3 regions of the Streptomyces sp. NPDC025806 genome follow, and region 1 is predicted to be linked to each of the others. Evidence: riboswitches for the same ligand, from Rfam matches in the RefSeq annotation. Region 1 holds a riboswitch; each other region holds the start of a gene.

The links. Region 1 has a riboswitch for cyclic di-AMP ahead of ACZ4E1_RS37810 (M23 family metallopeptidase). Riboswitches for the same ligand answer to the same signal wherever they lie in the genome.
Region 2: linked by a shared signal. The riboswitch ahead of ACZ4E1_RS33990 (M23 family metallopeptidase) and the one ahead of ACZ4E1_RS37810 (M23 family metallopeptidase) in region 1 are both predicted to bind cyclic di-AMP.
Region 3: linked by a shared signal. The riboswitch ahead of ACZ4E1_RS33150 (transglycosylase family protein) and the one ahead of ACZ4E1_RS37810 (M23 family metallopeptidase) in region 1 are both predicted to bind cyclic di-AMP.

What each region holds. Positions count from the first base shown of each region.
Region 1 is NZ_JBVHMU010000031.1:15,415-17,669, reverse strand. It holds gene ACZ4E1_RS37815 (tyrosine-protein phosphatase) at 1-518, opposite strand, end outside; cyclic di-AMP (ydaO/yuaA leader) riboswitch at 886-1,078, shown strand; gene ACZ4E1_RS37810 (M23 family metallopeptidase) at 1,084-1,815, shown strand; gene ACZ4E1_RS37805 (SGNH/GDSL hydrolase family protein) at 1,939-2,255, shown strand, end outside.
Region 2 is NZ_JBVHMU010000020.1:114,852-117,106, forward strand. It holds gene ACZ4E1_RS33985 (PP2C family protein-serine/threonine phosphatase) at 1-770, shown strand, start outside; cyclic di-AMP (ydaO/yuaA leader) riboswitch at 1,015-1,168, shown strand; gene ACZ4E1_RS33990 (M23 family metallopeptidase) at 1,180-2,244, shown strand.
Region 3 is NZ_JBVHMU010000019.1:98,524-100,778, reverse strand. It holds gene ACZ4E1_RS33150 (transglycosylase family protein) at 173-856, opposite strand; cyclic di-AMP (ydaO/yuaA leader) riboswitch at 861-1,024, opposite strand; gene ACZ4E1_RS33145 (transglycosylase family protein) at 1,205-2,245, opposite strand.

The DNA of each region.
Region 1 (2,255 bases):
AGCAGCGTCACGGCGATCGACAGTCCGGCGCGGTCCTTGCCCGCCGCGCAGTGCATCAGCGCGGGCACGCTGTCCTCGGCTACGGCGCGCAGCACGCGGCCGTGCTCGGCGGTGCGGTCGGTGATGATCGACCGGTACGAATTGATCATGCGGTCCGCGGCGCGGCCCCCGGAGAGCAGCGCGCGCAGCTGGTCCATGTCGCCGTCGCGGACCATCTTCCAGAACTCGGAGCCGTCCGCCGGGTCCGACAGTGGCAGGTTCACATTGCGCACGCCGGGCAGCGCGACGTCGGCGCCCTCCAGCTTCTGGTCCGCCGCGTTGCGGAAGTCGAAGATCGTGTGCAGGCCGAGCCCGGAGAGGAACGCCGCGTCCTCGGCCGTGGCGTGGGCGAGGTGACCGGAGCGGAAGAGCACGCCGGGGCGCACGCGCCGGCCGTCCACGGTGGGGAGGCCGCCCACGTCGCGGAAGTTGCGCACTCCGGTCAGCTCGGGCTCGGTGGACGGGGCGTGCTGCGTCACGGGTGCTCCTCCCGGTCGGGTCACCGGCGCTGCTCGCCGGCGGGCGCGCTCCCGACGATACGACATGGATTCAGAGGGCAACCATGTGTCCGTTTTGGCCTATTCATCATTAACTGTCCATAGATTTACGGACGTTGTCACCCGTCGCGTGAGCAGCGTCATATCCGTGACGGTCCGTGGTGGATCTTCCGGACGGCTTTCCCGGGAATTCCTTACGGTAAGGCGCCGGTAAAGCGGGCGAGGTAGACGCAGGGTGACACAGTAAAGGCGTGAACGATCAAGAAAAGGCAGGCCAGGGGGAATTCGGAACTTGTCGCTTCGTTTCTTGCTGCCCTACGGTCACGCTCATTCCGGTCGGAACGCCTAGTCCTGCCGCCGGCCGGATTCCTCACTACGACCCGTGACGGCAGGAGCGGGGGACCCACAGGCAAGAACGCCGCCCGGGAATTCCCCACAGCGGCTCGGGGTGAAGTCGTGTCCCTGTCAGGAATGGCGAGGGCGCGGCCGGACATCTCCCGTCCGAACCCGACAGCTCACCTCGCAGGCGACGGAGAGGAAATCCGCCATGCCCGCACAGGGTAAGCACCGCCGCCAGAAGTCCCACCGCCTCGGCCGCGCCGCCGCCGTCGTCACCGTCGGTGGCGCCGCGCTCGCGCTGCCGCTGATCGGCGCCACCGGTGCGCAGGCCGCCACCGCCCAGACCTACACGGTCAAGGCCGGCGACACGCTCTCCAAGATCGCCAAGGCGGAGAACGTCGAGGGCGGCTGGAAGAAGCTCTACGCGGACAACAAGTCCGTGATCGGCTCCGACGCCGGCCTGATCAAGCCCGGCGAGAAGCTCACCCTCGGCGGCGCCGCGAAGACCACGGCCACCCAGGCGAGCACCTCCACCGCCGCCTACGTGAAGCCGGTCGACGCGCCCGAGGGCACGCCGTACCACCAGAACGGCAGCATGTGGTCCAGCGGCTACCACACCGGCACCGACTTCGTCGTGCCCACCGGTACCCCGATCAAGGCCATCGCTGCGGGCACCGTCGTCTCCGCCGGCAACGGCGGCGCGTACGGCAACCAGGTCGTCATCCAGCACGCCGACGGCCACTACTCGCAGTACGCCCACCTGTCCCAGCTCGGCGTCTCGGCCGGCCAGGCCGTCTCCGCCGGCACGCAGATCGGCCTCTCCGGCGCGACCGGCAACGTGACCGGCCCGCACCTGCACTTCGAGATCCGCACCACCCCGGACTACGGCTCGGACGTCGACCCGGTCGCGTACCTGCGCGCGCACGGCGTCTCCATCTGACCCCACGCGTGATCCACACTCGGCGCCCGGATATTCCCCGGGCGCCGAGTGCTGTATCTCACCACTCGTCAACCCCTGGCTACGGTCGCGTAGGTCACAGGTCAGGGTGAAGGATGTGTGGTCGTGGCAAACGAATCGAGATCACTCAGCGGCGGCACGATTCGGTCCTATGTGGCGGTGGGGGACAGCTTCACCGAAGGCGTCGGGGACCCCGGACCCGACGGCAGCTTCGTGGGCTGGGCCGACCGGCTCGCCGTCCTCCTCGACGACCGGGTCCCCGAGGACACGTTCCAGTACGCGAACCTGGCCGTACGCGGCAAGCTCATCGACCAGATCGTCGAGCACCAGGTGCCGAAGGCCCTGGAGCTCGCCCCCGACCTGGTGAGCCTGGTCGCCGGCGGCAACGACATCATCCGCCCCGGCACCGACCCGGACGACGT
Region 2 (2,255 bases), on a different contig from region 1:
TGCGGCACAGCAGCGAACAGCTCGCCTCCGCCCGGCACATCGCCGAGGCGGCCCAGCGCGCCGTCCTGCCCGCCCCGCCCGGCCGGACCGGCGGCCTGGACGTCGCCGTGCGCTACGAGGCCGCGCAGGCGGGCGCGTTCATCGGCGGCGACCTCTACGCGGTGCAGGACACCCCGCACGGGGTGCGCGTCGTCGTCGGCGACGTACGGGGCAAGGGCATGGGCGCGGTGTCGGCGGTGGCCGTCGTCATCGGCGCGTTCCGCGAGGCCGCCGAGCAGGAGGGCAGCCTGGAGAACGTGGCCCGGCGCCTGGAGCGGGCCCTGGCCCGCGAGGGAACCCGGCGCAGCGGCGTCGACGACTTCGAAGGGTTCACGACGGCGGTGCTCGCCGAGTTCCCGTACGGCTCCGACCTGGTGCGGGTGCTCAACCGCGGGCACCCCGAGCCGCTCCTGCTGCACGGTGACGGCACGCTGCGGACGCTCGGTCCGGGGGAGGCCGCGCTGCCGCTCGGCCTGAGCGCGCTGGGCACCTGGCCTGACCGGGCCACCGAGGAGGCGTTCCCCGCCGGCGCCACGCTGTTGCTCTACACGGACGGCCTCTCCGAGGCGCGCGACGCGCACGGCGTCTTCTACGACCCGGCGGCCCGGCTGTCGGGGCGGAAGTTCGACGGGCCCGAGGAACTGCTCGCGGAGGTCGCCGAGGAGGTCCGCGAGCACACCGGAGGGGGCGCGCGGGACGACATGGCGCTGCTCGCCGTGCGCCGTCCTTGATCGACATCACGGGGGGTGATCGAACGGCACCCCTGCGCATAACAATTGATACAGCGTCAGAAACTCGTGGCGGATCCGTGTCCTCCGACGGGGGGTCAACTCGCCCGATTCCGCCCGCTCGTGCCCTGATAAGTCCAGGCCAAAGACGTGAACGATCAGTGGGAACGGCTTGGAAATCGTGTCGGCTGTCTATTAACGTTCGATAACGCAGCGCGGTCGTCCCAGCCGTCACAAGAGTCGGCTCCGCGCGCACGCGCTTAATCCCGCAAGGGAGCCGGGGAACCACCAACTTGGGGTGAATCGGACTGTAGCGACGCATGTGCGTACGTCTACGCCCGTAGGAGACCTTCCTGCTCCGAACCCGTCAGCTAACCCGGTAGGCGAGAAGGAAGGAAAGGAGAGCGCCCCCGTGGCGTCGAACCGTCCTGCCCCCGAGTTCTCCTACGGCTCCGCCGAAGCGTCTGACGACTTCGGCGTCGAGCGAGAGAACTGGGAGGAGTGGAACCCCACCGAGGAGTCCGTCCGACCCGTCCGCGGACGTCACCGCGTGGCCCGTCAGCGGGGTGGACTCGCGCGCAGCTCCACGGTTCTCGGCGTCGGCGTGATCGCCGCCGTCGGCGCCGGCGGCATCGCCACCGCGCAGGGCGGCAAGCCCGCCGTCTCGCTCTCCATGCCCGACCTGTCCGCGGTCAAGGACTCGCTGCCCGAGGCCAAGTCGCTGCCGGGCGTGGGCGCGCTCATATCGGGCTCGGACGACTCCGCCGACTCCGCGTCCGACTCCTCGCCGGCCGCCCAGGCCGCCCCGCTCACCACGGTGACCGACGGCGCGCAGGGACAGTCCGACGCGGGCGAGGCGCTGCGGGCCCGCATCATGGCCCAGGCCGAGACGCAGCAGTCCGCCGCCGAGGAGGCCGAGCGCAAGGCGGCCGAGGAGGCCGCCGCGCAGAAGGCCGCCGAGGAGGCCGCCGAGCAGCAGAAGGCCGCCGAGGCCAAGGCCGCCGCCGAGAAGAAGGCGGCCGAGGAGGAGGCCAAGCGCAAGGCCGAGGCCGAGCGCCTCGCCAAGCTGGCCAAGAGCTACAAGCTCCCCGTCGCCTCGTACACGATCACCGGCACCTTCGGGCAGCCCGGCTCCATGTGGTCCTCCGGCTACCACACGGGCCTCGACTTCGCGGCCTCCACCGGTACGCCGATCTACGCGATCCACTCCGGCACCGTCACCGAGGCGGGCTGGGCCGGCGCCTACGGGTACCGCACCGTCCTCACCCTCGACGACGGCACCGAGCTGTGGTTCTGCCACCAGTCCTCGATGAACGTCAGCGTCGGCCAGAAGGTCAGCACCGGCGATGTCATCGGCCGCGTCGGCGCGACGGGCAACGTGACGGGCGCCCACCTCCACCTCGAGGTCCACCCCGACGGCCAGGCCACCGGCATCGACCCGGCCGCCTGGCTGCGCGACAAGGGCCTCGGTCTCTGACCTTCCCGAAG
Region 3 (2,255 bases), on a different contig from region 1:
TTTCAGGGGCGCGGGGAACTGCGCGACCAGCCCCCACCGGGCGGCAGACGGTGAACGCACGGAACCTCCCACCCCGGAAGCCGGGGCAGGAGGTCCACATGACGAGCGGCCGGCGACTCGGCGTCCGCCGATGCCGAGTGCGGGGGGCGCTCCCCTATATAAGGGGCGCGGCTTACTTCAGGTGGAGCTGCTGACCCGGGTAGATCAGGTCCGCGTCCTGAACGATGTCGTCGTTCAGCTTGAAGAGCTTCTGCCAGGTCGTGTGGTGCGCCTCGGCGATCGTGCTGAGGGAGTCACCCTTCTTGACCTTGTACTCGCCGTCACCCTTGGCGACCTTCTTGCCGGTCGGCGTGGTGACGGTCTTCTTCGGCGCGGCCTTCGGGGCCTGGCGCTCCTGCGAGCGGTTGGCCGGCTGCTCGACCTTGCGCTCGGGCTGCGGCTGCGTCTGCTGCTGGGTGGGGGCCGGGGCCGGGTTCGACGTCGAGGCGCCGGACAGGCCGACACCGCAGGACGGCCAGGCGCCCTTGCCCTGGGAGGCGAGGACCTTCTCGGCGACAGCTATCTGCTGCGCCTTGGAGGCCTGGTCGGCGGTGGAGGCGTAAGCGGTGCCGCCGTACGCGGCCCACGTGGAGGCGGAGAACTGCAGGCCGCCGTAGTAGCCGTTGCCGGTGTTGATCGACCAGTTGCCGCCGGACTCGCACTGGGCGACGGCGTCCCACTCGGAGGTGGTGGCGGCGGAGGCGCCGGTGGCACCCATCAGCGGAACGGCGACGGCGGCACCGGTGACACCGGCGAGCGTGGCGACACGGACGGCCTTGGACGGGCGGCGGTGCTTGCCCTTGCTGGAGAACAGCATGGAGAGATCCCCTCACCGACGCCTACGAGGTGAGCTGTCGGGTTCGGGCCAGTGAGTGCCCGGCCGCGCAACCTAGTGCGCGGCTTAACCCCAAGCCGTACCGGACTATCGCTTTCCGGACGGCGCCTACCTTGGGTCCCCCGCTCCTGCCCACGGCGCTGACGCGTCGACTGTTCCCGTACGGAGGTTGGCAGGATTCGGCGTGACATCCGTCGGGGCCCGCTGTGGCGAGCGGTCAGACCGTACGCAGCCGATCCGGCGGTTTTCAAAGCGGATCAGGCCCTTTGAGACCCATCTCTCACTTTCGCCAAATCGGACATTCAGGCAGCAACCCGCCCTGAACTCCCGCTACTTTTCGCCCGATTCGAGCCCAAGATCCAGACTCTGACCAGGAAGGATGAGGTCCGGGTCGGAGCCGACCTCCTTCTTGTTGAGCTGGTACAACTCGGCCCACCCGCCGTCCACGTTCTGGGAGTCGGCGATGTCCCACAGGTTGTCGCCGGCCCGCACCGTGTACGCGTCGCCGTCGCGCCGGTCGTCACGGGAGGCGTGACGGCCCTCTCCGGTACGGGAGTCGGCGGTGTCGTCGGAGGCGGCGCCGCCCCGGTGGCGGCCCGCGCCGGAGTCCCCGGAGGCCGGGTCGGAGGCGGACGGAGAGGCGCCCGGCTTGCCGGGACCCGTCGACTCGTCCGGGGAAGTGGAGGCGTCGGAGCCGGACTTGTCCGATTCACCCTTCGCGTCACCTTCGTCCGACGTCGCGCCGTCCGAGGGCGAGGCACTGGCGCCGTCGCTCGGCTCGTCGCTCGCCTTGCCGTCGGACGCGTCACCCTTGGCGTTACCGGAGGTATCACCGGAGGCGTCATCTGACGGGATGTCCGAATTACCCCCGTCGTCGTGATTCTTCTCTCCGTCGTCGGTGTTCGCGTCCCCGCCGACACCGAGGAGCCCGCCCGACGAACCACCGAGGACCGGCGGCGGCGTGCTCGCCCCCGGGTCGACCTCGGCCGAGCTGTCGCTCTTGGAGAGGCCCGCCGTGATGGAACAGCTCGGCCAGGCGCCGGGCCCCTGGTCGTCGAGCACCTTCTCGGCGACGGATATCTGCTGCGAGCGGCTCGCCTGGTCCGCGCTCGGCGCGAAGTCGAGCCCGCCGTACTGCTCCCACATCTCCTGCGAGAACTGCAGTCCGCCGTAGTACCCGTTACCGGCGTCGAGACTCCACTGGCCGCCGCTCTCGCACTCGGCGAGCCGGTCCCAGGCCTGGGTGGTGGCGGCGCTCGCGTTGGACGCGGCGAGCAGCGGGATCGCGATGGCGCTGCCGGCGACACCGGCGGCGACGACGAGAGCAGGAGCCTGACGGGGGCGACGGTGACGACCGTTCCCGGAGAGCATGCGGATGCCT